2 regions of the Comamonas sp. E6 genome follow, and region 1 is predicted to be linked to the other one. Evidence: predicted binding sites of a transcription regulator. Region 1 holds the regulator's gene; the other holds the start of a gene.
The links. Region 1 encodes FNR, which switches genes on or off when oxygen is low (the NO sensors DNR and NnrR bind a similar motif). Its sites were predicted from a motif close to TTGATNNNNATCAA; they were not measured.
Positions count from the first base shown of each region.

Region 2: CSE6_RS07365 (universal stress protein) is a predicted target of FNR. The motif match lies at 1,748-1,761, and genes of this name have one in related genera.

Region 1 is NZ_BBXH01000015.1:134,620-141,828, reverse strand. It holds gene ccoN (cytochrome-c oxidase, cbb3-type subunit I) at 1-1,131, shown strand, start outside; gene ccoO (cytochrome-c oxidase, cbb3-type subunit II) at 1,151-1,783, shown strand; gene CSE6_RS14490 (CcoQ/FixQ family Cbb3-type cytochrome c oxidase assembly chaperone) at 1,801-1,938, shown strand; gene ccoP (cytochrome-c oxidase, cbb3-type subunit III) at 1,966-2,877, shown strand; gene ccoG (cytochrome c oxidase accessory protein CcoG) at 2,960-4,402, shown strand; gene CSE6_RS14475 (FixH family protein) at 4,529-4,834, shown strand; gene CSE6_RS14470 (hypothetical protein) at 5,092-5,355, shown strand; gene fnr (fumarate/nitrate reduction transcriptional regulator Fnr) at 5,419-6,141, opposite strand; gene hemN (oxygen-independent coproporphyrinogen III oxidase) at 6,410-7,209, shown strand, end outside.
Region 2 is NZ_BBXH01000008.1:146,692-153,900, forward strand. It holds gene pobA (4-hydroxybenzoate 3-monooxygenase) at 1-77, shown strand, start outside; gene CSE6_RS07355 (2OG-Fe dioxygenase family protein) at 275-1,054, shown strand; gene CSE6_RS07360 (hypothetical protein) at 1,244-1,717, shown strand; gene CSE6_RS07365 (universal stress protein) at 1,875-2,312, shown strand; gene CSE6_RS07370 (bacteriohemerythrin) at 2,379-2,936, opposite strand; gene CSE6_RS07375 (tripartite tricarboxylate transporter substrate binding protein) at 3,022-4,005, opposite strand; gene CSE6_RS07380 (SDR family NAD(P)-dependent oxidoreductase) at 4,529-5,293, opposite strand; gene CSE6_RS07385 (ABC transporter ATP-binding protein) at 5,386-6,099, opposite strand; gene livG (high-affinity branched-chain amino acid ABC transporter ATP-binding protein LivG) at 6,099-6,866, opposite strand; gene CSE6_RS07395 (high-affinity branched-chain amino acid ABC transporter permease LivM) at 6,922-7,209, opposite strand, start outside.

The DNA of each region.
Region 1 (7,209 bases):
GCCTGGCAACTGGTTATCGTCGGCGCGGCCATCAGCCTGCCTCTGGGTTACACCCAGGGCAAGGAATACGCCGAGCTGGAATGGCCTCTGGACTTGCTGATTGCCGTGACCTGGGTGTCCTATGCCATCGTGTTCTTCGGCACTATCGGCATCCGCAAGGTCAAGCACATCTATGTGGCCAACTGGTTCTTCGGTGCTTTCATTCTGGCCGTGGCCCTGCTGCACATCGTCAACAATATTTCCATCCCCGCCGGCTGGATGAAGAGCTACTCGGCTTACGCCGGCGTGCAGGATGCGATGGTTCAGTGGTGGTACGGGCATAACGCCGTGGGCTTCTTCCTGACCGCCGGCTTCCTGGGCATGATGTATTACTTCATCCCTAAGCAGGCGGGCCGTCCCGTGTATTCGTATCGCCTGTCGATCGTGCACTTCTGGGCGCTGATCTTCACGTACATGTGGGCGGGTCCTCACCACCTGCACTACACCGCTTTGCCTGACTGGACTCAGTCCGTGGGCATGGTGTTCTCGCTGATCCTGCTGGCTCCTAGCTGGGGCGGCATGATCAACGGCATCATGACGCTGTCGGGTGCCTGGCACAAGCTGCGCGACGATCCCATCCTGCGCTTCCTGATCGTGTCCCTGTCGTTCTACGGCATGTCCACCTTCGAAGGCCCGATGATGGCCATCAAGACCGTGAACGCGCTGAGCCACTACACCGATTGGACCGTGGGCCACGTGCACTCCGGCGCTCTGGGCTGGGTGGGTCTGATCACCATGGGCTCTCTGTACTACCTGATCCCTCGTCTGTTCGGCCGCGAGAAGATGCACTCCGTGCCCGCGATCGAGCTGCACTTCTGGATGGCGACCATCGGCATCGTGCTGTACATCGCCGCAATGTGGATTGCCGGTGTGATGCAGGGCCTGATGTGGCGCGCCGTCAACCCCGACGGCACGCTGACCTACACCTTCGTGGAAAGCGTGAAGGCGACCTATCCCTTCTATGTGATCCGCGTGACTGGCGGTCTGCTGTATCTGGGCGGCATGCTGGTGATGGCATGGAACACCTGGAAGACCGCAATGGCCGGCCGTTCCGTCAAGGTGGCAGTGCCTGCCGTGGTGGCTCACGCCTGAGCATTGAGGAGCAAAAGCAATGTCTGATCAAAATAACGCAGCTCCCAAGAGCTTTTCGCACGAGAAGATCGAGACCAGCAACTTTTTGCTGATCGCGCTGACGCTGTTCGTGTTGACCATTGGCGGCCTGGTGGAAATCGTGCCGCTGTTCTTCCAGAAGTCCACGACCGAAGCCGTGGCGGGTCTCAAGCCCTACACGCCGTTGCAGCTGATGGGGCGCGACGTCTATCTGCGCGAGGGTTGCTACAACTGCCACTCGCAGATGATCCGTCCCTTCCGCGCCGAGACCATGCGCTACGGCCACTACTCGGTGGCTGGCGAGTTCGTCTACGACCACCCCTTTCAGTGGGGCTCCAAGCGTACCGGCCCCGACCTGCATCGCGTGGGTGGCAAGTACAGCGACGAATGGCATCGCATCCACCTGAACAACCCGCGTGACGTGGTGCCCGAGTCCAATATGCCTGCTTACCCCTGGCTGGAAGCCAACAAGGTGGATGACACGGCTGTGGCAACACGCATGAGCGCGCTGCGCAAGGTGGGTGTGCCGTACACCGATGCGGAAATCGCCGGTGCTCAGGCCGAGGTCAAGGACAAGACGGAGATGGAGGCAGTGATTGCCTATCTGCAGGTCCTTGGTCGCGCCGTCAAGTAAGAGAGAAAGGGCTGGAAATGGATATCACCACCATGCGTATCGTGGCCACGCTGGCATCGCTGGCGTGTTTCGTGGGCATCTGGTGGTGGGCGTATGCCCGCCGCAACCAGGCCCGTTTTGACGAGGCAGCTCAGGTTCCATTCCTGGAAGACTGAGTCTGATCACCACAACGAGAACATCCCATGAGCGATTTCATTAACAATTTCTGGTCGGTGTATGTCGCGGCGATTACGCTGATCGGCATCTTTGGCTGCTTGCTGCTGCTGATTCTGGTGGCCCGCAAGAAGGTCGTTCCCTCGGGCGACAACACCACAGGCCATGTCTGGGACGAAGACCTGCGTGAACTCAACAACCCCATGCCCAAGTGGTGGATGGGTCTGTTCGTGATCACCGTGGTTTTCAGCCTGGGCTATCTTGTGGTCTACCCAGGTCTGGGCGGCTTCGGCGGCAAGCTGGACTGGAGCCAGACCGGCGCCTACGACAAGGAAATGGCCAAGGCCAAGGCGGACCTGGAGCCTCTGTATGCCAAGTTCACCAGCATGCCTACCGAAGAAATGGCCAAGGACCCTCAGGCCATGGCCATTGGCGAGCGTCTGTTCATGAACAACTGTGCGCAATGCCACGGCTCTGACGCTCGCGGCAGCAAGTCCTTCCCGAATCTGGCGGACGGCGACTGGTTGCATGGCGGATCTCCCGAGAAGATCAGGGAGACCATCACCAACGGCCGTATCGGCATGATGCCGCCCATGGCGGCAGCCGTGGGCTCGGCGGAGGATGTGCGCAATGTGGCGCACTATGTGCTGAGCCTGTCGGGCAGCCCTCACGATGCCGTCAAGGCTTCGCAGGGCAAGTCCAAATTCGTGGCCTGTGCGGCTTGTCACGGCATGGATGGCAAGGGCAACCCCGCGCTGGGAGCTCCTAACCTGACCGATGACATCTGGCTGCATGGCTGGGGTGAGGCGGCAATCGTCAACATCGTCAACAACGGCAAGCACAATGAGATGCCTGCCCAGAAAGAGAAGTTGACGGAGGCGCAAATTGCCGTGCTGGCTTCCTATGTCTGGAGTCTTTCGAATACGCAAAACCAGAAGTAATGCGTTTTGAAAAGGCGGTGCCCTGGCACCGCCTTTTTCGCGTTTCAATTTTCAGTAATTACAAAAATATTAAGGAACTGCGATGCCGTGCGATCAGGGGAAGCCCCGAAAAGTCATACCGATCACGCCTGAGCCTCATGAGGGCGGGCCTGAGCTGGTGCCTATGTTCGCTTCCGAGCAAAAAGTGTACTCACGCTCAATCAGTGGCGTGTTCTCACGGTGGCGCTGGGCCATGGTGTTTCTGACCCAGATCGTCTTCTACGGCCTGCCCTGGCTGCAGTGGGGCGAGCGCCAGATGGTGCTGTTCGATCTGGGGGCCCGGCGCTTCTATCTGTTCGGACTGGTGCTGTACCCGCAGGACTTCATCTATCTGACGGGGCTGCTGATCATCAGCGCGCTGGGGCTGTTCCTGTTTACCGCCGTGGCCGGGCGCCTGTGGTGTGGCTTCTCCTGTCCGCAGACGGTCTACACCGAGATCTTCATGTGGATCGAAAGCAAGGTCGAAGGCGATCGCAGTGCCCGCATGCGTATCGACAAGAGCGGCTGGACTTTGGAGAAGATCTGGAAAAAGTCGCTCAAGCAGTTTCTCTGGATCGCTCTGTCTCTTTGGACAGGTTTCACCTTTGTCGGCTACTTCGTGCCCATCCGTGAGTTGGGTGTGGAGTTGATGGCCTTCCAGGGCAGCTGGCAGATCTTCTGGGTGGCGTTCTACGGCTTCGCCACCTACGGCAACGCCGGCTATATGCGCGAGCAGGTCTGCAAGTACATGTGTCCCTATGCACGCTTTCAGAGTGCCATGTTCGACAAGGACACCATGATCGTCAGTTATGACGCCGAACGTGGTGAAGCTCGCGGCCCGCGCAAGAAAGACGTTGACTACAAGGCACAGGGCCTGGGGGACTGCATAGATTGCAAGCTTTGCGTTCAGGTCTGCCCCGTGGGTATCGATATCCGCAAAGGACTGCAGTACGAGTGCATTGGCTGCGGTCTGTGCATCGATGCCTGCAACTCCGTGATGGACAAGATGGAGTATCCGCGTGGCCTGATCCGATTGACCACTCAGAATGCCGTAGCCAAGGCCTGGAAGCAGGTGCAGGTGATTCGCCGCATTTTCCGCCCGCGTGTGCTGATCTACTCGGCCGTGCTGGTGGCCCTCAGCGCCGCCATGATCGCCAGTCTGGTGCTGCGCGAGCCGCTCAAGGTCGACGTGATTCGCGACCGTGCTGCGCTTTCGCGCATCGTGGCGGGCGGCAAGCTGGAGAACGTCTACCGTCTGCAGATCATGAACGCCACCGAGTCCGAGCAGCGCTACCGTATCAGCGCCGTGGGCCTGGAGAATCTGGAAGTCGCATCCGAGCAGGAAGTGAGCGTTGGCCCGGCAGAGACACGCGGCATTGCGGTGCGGCTGCAGATTCCGTATGGCTCGGCAACTCCCGGCTCGCACCCCGTACACTTCAATGTGGATGCAGTGACTGCCGGAGCAGGGCGTATTTCCGAGAAGACGGTGTTCCTGGTGCCGCGTTAATGCCAGGTCTTGCCGGTCTTCGTGAGCCATCACGGAGGCCGGATAAGGGCACCGCCAATCGGCAACAATTTATGCCACCCTGCCATGTGTGCTCGGGTGGTCAGAATTTTGGAAAGAGGTTTCATCATGTCGGCAGCACAAGCCAAGGTCTCGCAAACGGCCAAGATCATCCACCCCGAGGACGGCAAGCCCTGGTGGAAGTTTGCCCATGTCTGGCTCATCATCGCCGGCCCGGTGATCGTGGTGATTGCCGGCTTTGTCACCGCATACATCGCACTGAGCAGGCCCGATCCCGTGATTGACCCTGACTACTACCGCCATGGCATGGAAATCAACCAGCGCCTGAGCGAAAGTGAAAAAAGCCTGGCCCCAGCAGTCACCGGCCGCAATCATGCGGCCACGCCAGCCAAGGATCATCCGCTGGATCGCTGAGCGCTCCGGCGCTTGCTCCGCCAAGGTCGCTTTTGCGGCCTTTTTTGTTGCCGATATCAAAATCAGAGCGTGTTGCGCATGCACCGTCTAACGTTAATGTAGAAGTAAATGGTTTTTTGATATTCGGATTGCGCAAGGCGCTACTGAAAAGAGAGTAATTCAGGGTTTCCCGCCACGGTGCATGCCCGCAGTCCTGCATGAACGGTCACCACTGTTGTGCAAAATATGACCAAGCCCACAGCCCAAGGAGAATCAGGATGGATGCTCGACGCTGGATGTGGATTGTCTGGCCGGCCTTTCTGGCGGCGGCAATCATGGAGATGGTGGTTTTCGCCTTTGTGGACCCGCTGGATGTGCACTGGCTGGGCTCCCCCCTGGACTGGTCGCGCCAAGCCATCTATACGGTCGCTTTTTTTGCCTTCTGGGTCGTGACCCTGATCGGAGGTGCGATGACGGTGATGCTGGGTCGCTCCGTCAGCGATCTCAATGGCGGCATCGTTTCCGAGCCTCTGCCCGATTAATTCGCACAGACAAAAAAGCCCGCTGTCCGCGGGCTTTGTCTTGAGAGTGTCTGTCGACTCGGTTCAGTTCTGGCATTGCTGGCTGTTGACGATGCGTTTGAGCGCCTCGGTATCCAGGATGCGCAGGTGGCGCTGCTTGACTTCCACAATACCTTCCTCTGCAAATTTGGAGAAAGTGCGGCTCACGGTCTCGAGCTTGAGGCCCAGGTAACTGCCGATTTCTTCGCGCGTCATGCGCAGCACCAGCTCCGACTTGGAAAAGCCGCGTGCCGACAGGCGCTGGACCAGGTTCAACACAAAGGCCGCCAGGCGCTCTTCGGCACGCATGCTGCCCAGCAGCAGCATCACGCCATGCTCGCGCACGATTTCGCGGCTCATGACCTTGTGCACATGGTTCTGCAGGGCAGTGACCTCGCGCGAGAGCTGCTCCAGTTTGTCAAACGGCATGACGCAGACCTCGGCGTCTTCCAGGGCCACGGCATCACAAGTGTGGTGGTCGTTGACGATGCCGTCCAGACCAATGATTTCGCCAGCCATCTGAAAGCCTGTGACCTGATCACGTCCGTCTTCGGTGGCCACGCTGGTCTTGAAGAAGCCGGTTCGAATGGCATACAGAGAGGTGAACTCTTCGCCATTGCGAAACAGCAGCCCGCCGCGCTTGACCTTGCGGCGCGTGGCCACAATCTCGTCAATGCGCTCCATTTGTTCATCGTCCAGGCCCATGGGCATGCACAGTTCACGCAGATTGCAGTTGGAGCAGGATGCTTTGATGGTCTGAAGATTCATGGGCTTTTTGCAACGGCGCAGACAGACACAGAGTGGAGAGTCGCGCTGGTCATTGACCTCGTGGTTGAAGATGAGATGGATCAAATTGTCGCAGCACTTGCCTTGAGGTCTCTTGATTTTCATCAAGGACAGGGTGATTGCCTTGGGGCACATTGCCTGTATTCGTTCAAAAACATGCGCTTTTGCCTATTTTGGGCATGATTTTCAGGATCTGATTTCCATTGAAATCTGCTCTATACAGAGTGTGGGCGCACCCTAACTCCCAGTTATGACCGCAGTCACGCCTGAGTTGCTGAGCCGCTTTGATATCCCCGGCCCACGCTACACATCGTTCCCAACAGCCGACCGTTTTGTTGAGGCTTTTGGTGCAGACGACTACATACTGGCACTCAAGCAGCGCAAGACGCATTCTGGCTCGCGCGCTTTGCCCCTGTCCGTTTATGTGCATGTGCCGTTCTGTGAGTCGCTTTGCTATTACTGCGCCTGCAACAAGATCGTGACCAAGCATCACGAGAAGGCTGCCGAGTATCTGGACTACCTGAGCCGCGAGCTGGCCATGCATACCGAGCATTGCGGCAAAGGTCAGCTCGTAAGCCAGCTGCATCTGGGCGGAGGCACACCGACCTTCTTCAGCGATGCCGAGTTGCAGCAGCTGATGGTTTTGATGCGTGAACATTTCAAGCTGGATCCCGCGGGCGAGTACTCCATCGAGGTCGATCCGCGCACCGTCAGCAACGAGCGGCTGAGAGCTCTCAGGGACATGGGGTTCAATCGCCTGAGCTTTGGCGTGCAGGACTTTGATCCCGCGGTGCAGAAAGCGGTGCACCGCGAGCAGCCCGCCGAGCAAGTCTTTTCGTTGGTGGCCGAGGCGCGCCGCCTGGGCTTTGTCTCCATCAATGTGGACCTGATCTACGGGCTGCCCAGGCAGACGCCCGAGTCTTTTGCGCGCACGCTGGCACAGGTCAATGAGCTGCGCCCCGATCGCATTGCACTGTATGCCTATGCGCATCTGCCCGAGCGTTTCAAGCCGCAAAGGCGTATCGAATCGGCAGACCTGCCTATGGGACA
Region 2 (7,209 bases), on a different contig from region 1:
AGCTGGACTACATCGTCCACTCCGAAGCCGGCTCGACCTCGCTGGCCGAGAACTATGTGGGTCTGCCTCTGGTTTAAGCCCGAGACCGCCTGGCCTTCGTCACCGTGGTGATGAAGGCCCGGTGCCCGATTCCGGCGCCTTGCGTTCTGCCTGCATTGCTGTGTGCGATGCAGGCATTTTTTCATCCATGCAATTTGGTTGATGCTGCCTTGCGTAAATTTTGATGCCAAGGCACAAGCCAGCGGGGCTTGCGAGGAGTAAGCTTGCCGACCTTATGGCGCACATCATGTTTTCCCCTCCCTATATTGCCGCTGCCGAGGCAGCCCAGTCCTTGCGCACGCGCGGCTATGCCGTGCTGCAGCCCGAGGACTTCGCCCAGTGGATGGGCCTGAGTGTGGGCGATCTGCACGCCATGGATGCGGACTGGCAGGGGCTGCCGCCCGATGCCTTCCTCAAGGATGGAGGCCGCTATCGCCGCCGCCGCCATTCCTGCTTTGTCAGCGAAGGCGATCAGGTGCAGCAGGTGCCTCATCGCGCCCACTGGCAGCCCGTGGAATACAACGCTCTGCATGGCGGCATGCAGCGCATGTTCGAGCCCATGCAGGACAGCACCACCTCCAGCGCGGCCTGGCTGGCGATGATCAATGCCCTGGGCCAACTGGCCGATCAGGTGTTCTGCACCGACGAGCTGCATGAGCGCTGGTTTGTCGAGGCGCACCAGTTCCGCATCGACACCACGGACGGCATCGGCCGGCCCACGCCCGAAGGCGCGCACCGCGACGGCGTCGACCTGGTTGCCGTACTGCTGGTGGGGCGCAAGGGCGTCAAAGGGGGCGAGACCCGCGTCTTCGAGGCGAGCGGTCCCAACGGCCAGCGCTTCACGCTGACCGAGCCCTGGTCGGTGATGTTGCTCGACGATGCGCGCATGATTCATGAGACCACGCCGATTCAACCCGTCGAGCACGGCGGCGTGCGCGACACCCTGGTGCTGACCTATCGCCGCGGCAACTTCCAGGGTGCCGAGCTCCAGGAGCAGCAGGGTCAGGCTGCTTGATTGATCCGGACGCCTTTGTTCGGAAAATTTGAGCAAAACTGTAACGTGCTCAATACGTCAAAGTGACGTCATCAACACTGCATGATGCAGGCTTGTCGCGGCGAAGCTTTCGCCTCTTCGAGTCTTCCCTGCATCCAACAAGCCAGATCAGCTGGCCAACACCACGCCTTGCAGAGCGTGGTTTTTTATATGAATCGTTTTTACGCCCTTAGTATTTCAGTGCTGACCGCTCTTGTCACAGTAGCGGCCTGCAAGCCTTCGCAAGATCGTCCGGCGCAGGCGGCCTACACCAAGGAGCCCACGATCTACTTTCGCAATGGCCTTGAGATTACCCTCGGCGATGCCTCGGTACCGATTCACGGCGTGGAGGAGTGCCCTTATGGTCTGGCCGCGCCGGCCGGGGCCGTGGTCGAGCTCAATGATGCCAAGTGCATTCGACTCTCGGACGATACCAAGCAGATCGTCGTGATGCTGGACATGCCGGGCGGCATCGTCCGGGAGGAATGGACCGTGCGCCGCGATGCGCCCAGCAAGCCCCATGAGCCAGCCTTCAAGAATGTATCCCTGCTGCGCCCAGACGGCACTCGCATCACGATCACCGACAAGTCCGACACTCTTTTGGACAAATGCTACGAATACCAGACGGCCCATGTCTGTATCTGAATCAGACCTCAGTCAGCGTGAACTTCAGGGTTGATTCATGTCAACACGCTGAGGCATGATGAAGGCAGACTCAACGCTATTTCAAGAGCGGCATCTGCCCCGGGCCTCTGGCTTGACGTCCTTGTCGCCTGCAACCTGAAAGGAGAAACATATGTCCATGTTCAATCACATTCTGGTTCCGGTCGACGGCTCCAAGCCCTCCATGCTGGCGGCACACAAGGCCGCAGAGCTTTCCAAGGTCTTCGGCAGCGCCGTGACGGCGGTGTATGTGGTCGATCCCTATCCTTTCACCGGCGTGGGCGCCGACTTTGCCTACGGCCAGTCACAGTATCTGAGCGCGGCCACCGCCGAAGCCAACACCGCCCTGGATGCGGTCAAGGCCATCATGGATGAGGCAGGCGTGCCCGTGAAGACGCTGGTGGGCGAGGGCCATGCGGTGCATGAAGGCATTGTGCGCACCATGGAAAGCGTGGGTGCCGATCTCGTCGTCATGGGCTCGCAGGGGCGACGCGGCCTTGAGAAGCTGATGCTGGGCAGCGTCACGCAGCGCGTGCTTGGCGCCGTGCGTGTGCCGGTGCTGGTCGTGCGCGAGTGAGCGCGAGGCGGCTGCCCACGAAGCAACGGCTCCTCAGGGAGCCGTTTTTCTTGTGAGCAAGGGTGCTCAGCGACTGAGCAGCCGGGCCAGCCAGCCTTTTTTCTTGCGCTGCAATTCCAGCTCCTGTAGCACTTCCGCCTTGAGTCGTTCTTTTTCTGCCGTGTGTCCGCTCTCTTTGGACATCATGCGCAGATAGACCTTGGCCGAGTCCACATAGCCATGGTCTTCGTTGCGGATGTGGTTGAACAGCCAGCGCGAGAGCATGCCATGCAGTTCGGCGGCCACATCCTCACCCGCATCGAAGCGGGTCTGCATCTCGATCACGCGGCGCGTGAACAGCTCGTGCACTTTTTTGTGCGGCCCTGCGAACATATAGCCGGCGCTCTCGATCAGGCTTTCCTCGAAGACGAAGTGCGAGACGGTGTAGTCGATCATCTCGCCGATGACATCGCCCAGCCCTTCGCGATCTGGCGAGCTGCGCAACTCGTAAAGCCGGTTGATGTAATCGACGATGCGGCGGTGCTGCCGGTCGATCTCCGCAATCCCGGTGTCCAGTTCGGGGACCCAGACCAGCAATGCCATGATGTTCTCCAGAAATTCAAGGGTTTCCGGAGAAGTATTCACGAGCCTGTCATATGCCGCATTGATTCAGATCAGGTCTATCCGCGCCAGGCAGGGCGGCGCGAATCCTGAGCGCCGCGTCGGGATGTCACTCGATCTTGGCGCCCGAGGATTCGACGACCTGTTTGGACTGCTTGAAGTCGGCCTGGAACATCTTGTCGAAGCTGGCTGCGCTCATGGACTGGGGCTCGGCACCCTGGGTCAGAATGGCCTCGCGCATCTCGGGCATGGCCAGCAGCTTGTTCACTTCGACATTGACCTTGGTCACGATGGCTGCGGGTGTGCCCTTGGGCATGAACAGGCCGTACCAGGTACTCACATCAAAGCCCTTGAGACCGGACTCGGCCAGTGTTGGGGTGTCTGGCAGCGAGGACGAGCGCTTTGCCGAGGTCACGGCGATGGCGCGCAGCTTGCCGGCCTTGATCTGGGCTATGGCCGAGGGGACGGAGGACACCAGCAGATCCACATTGCCGGCCAGTGCATCCATCATCGCGGGGTTGGAGCCTTTATAGGGCACGTGAGTCAGATGAATGTCCGAGGCCTTTTCCAGCATCACGCCGGCCAGGTGGATGCTGGTGCCGTTGCCGGGCGAGCCGTAGGTGATCTTGGACGGGTTCTTCTTGGCTGCAGCCACCACGTCGGCCAGCGTCTTGTACGGCGAGTTGGCGGCCGTGGCGATCACGATGGGGGTGTAGGCCACATGAGCCACGGGGGTCAGATCCTTGCTGGGGTTCCAGGGCAGGTTCTTGTAGAGGTAGGGGCCAAGGACCACATTGTCCTTCTGGCCCATCACCATGTCATAGCCCGTGGGCGCCGCCTTGACCGCTTCGGTGATACCGATGGTGCCGCCTGCACCCGCACGGTTGTCGGGCACCACGGTCCATTTGCTGACTTCGGTGAGCTTGCTGGCAATCACGCGCGAGAGGATGTCGGTGCCGCCGCCAGGTGGGAACGGCACGATCATGCGCACGGGCTTGTTGGGGTAGTCGGCTGCGGGGTCTTGTGCAGCGGCTGAAAAGCTCAGGCCCGCGCTTGCGATCACGGCTGTGCTGATGAGAATTTGGCGAATCATGAAAAAGAAGCTCCAGAGACGAACGGGGGAGCGCTGGCCCGCAAACAAGGGCGGCGCAGTCGCGGCTGGTGCCTGAGCCTTGAGCTCGGCAGCCAGAGTCACGGAAGGTGGGCTTTTCGATGATCGGGGACGGTGGTTCCGCCATCAATGGGTATTTGTCTTTACCGGGGAGCGCGAGCCATGCCGTACGGACATGATCGCCATCCGCACGCGCTGCACGACAGGGTTGCTGCCGTTGCTAGCACGGAGGCAGCGTACCGATCGGGTGTCGCTGTCTTTGTGGCCCACGGGTGCGGATTGTGGTTCTGCGCACAGCCACGGAGGCTGCTGCAGACCAGTGGAAACATTCTGCCACGCATGAAAGACTTGCCAGGGCTTGGTTCGAGAATAGGCTGCGCCTGTTTCCAGATTTTTTGCTTGGTCCGGCAGTTCATGGCAACAAGAGCTGCAGGTGCCTTTGGTCATTGGTTTGGATAAGGCGGCTGCAGCCATGTTTTGGAGTCCAGCTGTTCTGAGTGCTATCTCAAGCCTGGCGTACGTCGGCAACCACCTGGTCGCCGAAGTCCGGTCGTGCCAGCCAGGCCAGCACGCGGGCTGCGGCGTCATCGGCCGAGGTCAGCTGCCCGTTGCTGTGCAGACCAGCAAAACGCCCCACGTCAGGGAAGTCGGTTGAAGCTGCGCTGCGCAGTTGTACCTGCATATCGGTGTCGATGACGCCTGGCGCCAGAGACACAATGCGTGCGCCGTTGGGCTTGGCCGCCTCTTCCAGCGCCACGCAGCTGCTGAACTGGTCCATGCCGGCCTTGGCCGTGCAATAGCTGGCTTGCGAGGCCATGGCGCGGCGGCCCAGGCCCGAGGAGATATTGAGCACCTTGCGGGGAATCCGCCAGCTTTCGGTTGCTCCGAGAAAGGCTCCGGTCAGGGCCATGGGAGCCTCAAGACCCACGCGCAGGGCATTGATCATGTCGGCTGAAGGCACCTGGGACAGTGGCGCAATCTGCGGGATGACGCCCGCATTGTTGATCAGGGTGATGCTGGCCCATTCACGCGGATCTATCGTGCCTAGCCAGGTCGCCAGGCGCTGCGCAGCAGCAGCGCTTTGTGCCAGGTCTTGCTCCCATTGCAATAGCTGTGCAGGCTTGCTGGCGCTGGAGGCTAGGGCGGCGCTGGTCTTGCGGGCAATGCTCAGCAACTGATGGCCTTGCTGCAGCAGTTGCTGTCCCATGGACAGGCCCATGCCGCGAGAGCCACCGGTCAGAATCGTTAAGTGCTTTGTCATGCGAAGCATCTTACGGTTGATTGAAGACTGAAAAGAGCAAGCCCCGCAAGACTTGCGTCCGGCGGGGCCTGGCAATGACCTCAGATGAGGTCAGTGAGCTGTCAATGACCCAGATAGGCCTTGCGCACCTCGTCATTGCTCAGCAGGTTGACACCGCTGTCCTCCAGCACCACCTTGCCGGTTTCCAGCACATAGCCTCGGTCGGCAATCTGCAGGGCGCGGTTGGCATTCTGCTCGACCAGGAACACCGTCACACCCGCTGCGCGGATGGTCTGAATGATCTCGAAGATCTGCGCAATGATGAGCGGCGCCAGGCCCAGTGTGGGTTCGTCCAGCAACAGCAGGCGCGGCTTGCTCATCAGTGCGCGGCCTATGGCCAGCATCTGCTGCTCGCCGCCCGACATGGTGCCCGAGCGTTGCGCTGCGCGCTCCTTCAAACGAGGAAAGAGCTTGAACACATGCTCGACGCCGTCGGCGATCTCGGCCTTGCTCAGGAAAAAGCCGCCCATCTGCAGGTTCTCGGTCACCGTCAGGTCCTTGAAGACACGACGGCCTTCGGGCGAGATGGCAATGCCGCGGCGCATGATGTGATGGGTGGACATCTGGGTGATGTCCTCGCCCTCGAACAGAATGCGCCCGCCGCTGGCACGAGGGTTGCCGCAGACCGTCATCAGAAGCGATGTCTTGCCAGCACCATTGCTGCCGATGAGGGTGACGATCTCGCCCTGATCGACATGCAGGCTGACATGATTGACCGCGCAGATCGCGCCGTAATGGGTGGAGACCTGCTCCAGTTGCAACATATGCTGGCTCATCAGGCCTCTCCCAGATAGGCCTTGATGACCCGTTCATCATTGCGAATCGCCTCGGGCAGGCCCATGGCGATGGGCTTGCCGTATTCCATGACCAGAATGCGCTCGGACACTCCCATGACCAGGCCCATATCGTGCTCGATCAGCAGCACGGCCACGCCGTACTGTTTGCGCAGATCGTCGATCAGATGCTGCAGGTCTTTCTTCTCCTGCGGGTTCAGGCCGGCGGCGGGCTCGTCCAGCATCAGCACGCGAGGCTTGGTGATCATGCAGCGCGCAATCTCCAGCCGGCGCTGGTGACCATAGGCCAGATTGCCGGCCTCGCGGTTGGCAAACTGCCGCAGGCCCATCACGTCCAGCCATTGGAGCGCGTTGTCGATCTTTTCCTGTTCGGCACGGCGATAGCCCGGCGTGTTGAACAGGCCGCCGAGCAGCGTGGCGCGCGACTGGCGGTGCTGTGCGACCAGCAGGTTTTCCAGCGCCGTCATGCTCTTGAACAGGCGCACGTTCTGGAATGTGCGCACCACACCGTGGTTGGCGACCTGGTGGCTGCTGTGGCCTGCAATGCTCTGGCCGTCCAGAACGACCGAGCCGCCCGAGGGCTGGTAGAAACCGCTGATGCAGTTGAATACCGTGGTCTTGCCCGCGCCGTTGGGGCCGATGATGGCAAACACTTCCTGAGGGCGTACGTTAAAGCCCACGTTGTCCACGGCCAGCAGGCCGCCGAAGCGCATGCACAGGTCTTTGACTTCCAGCAAATACTCGCTCATGCGTTTGCCCTGCCTGTGGTTGTAGTTATTGAAATAATAGCGTTCAGGTGCAGCTTCATGACTTCACCTCCACTTGGTGTCGCTTCATGGGCAGCAGGCCCTGGGGACGCCAGACCATCATCAAAATCATGACCAGACCGAAGATCAGCATGCGGTATTCAGAGAACTCGCGTGCCAGCTCGGGCAGTACGGTGAGGATGATGGCGGCCACGATCACGCCCAGCTGAGAGCCCATGCCACCCAGCACCACAATGGCCAGAATCAGGGCCGACTCGATGAAGGTGAAGGACTCGGGATTGACGATGCCCTGGCGAGCGGCGAAGAAGGCGCCGCCGAAACCCGC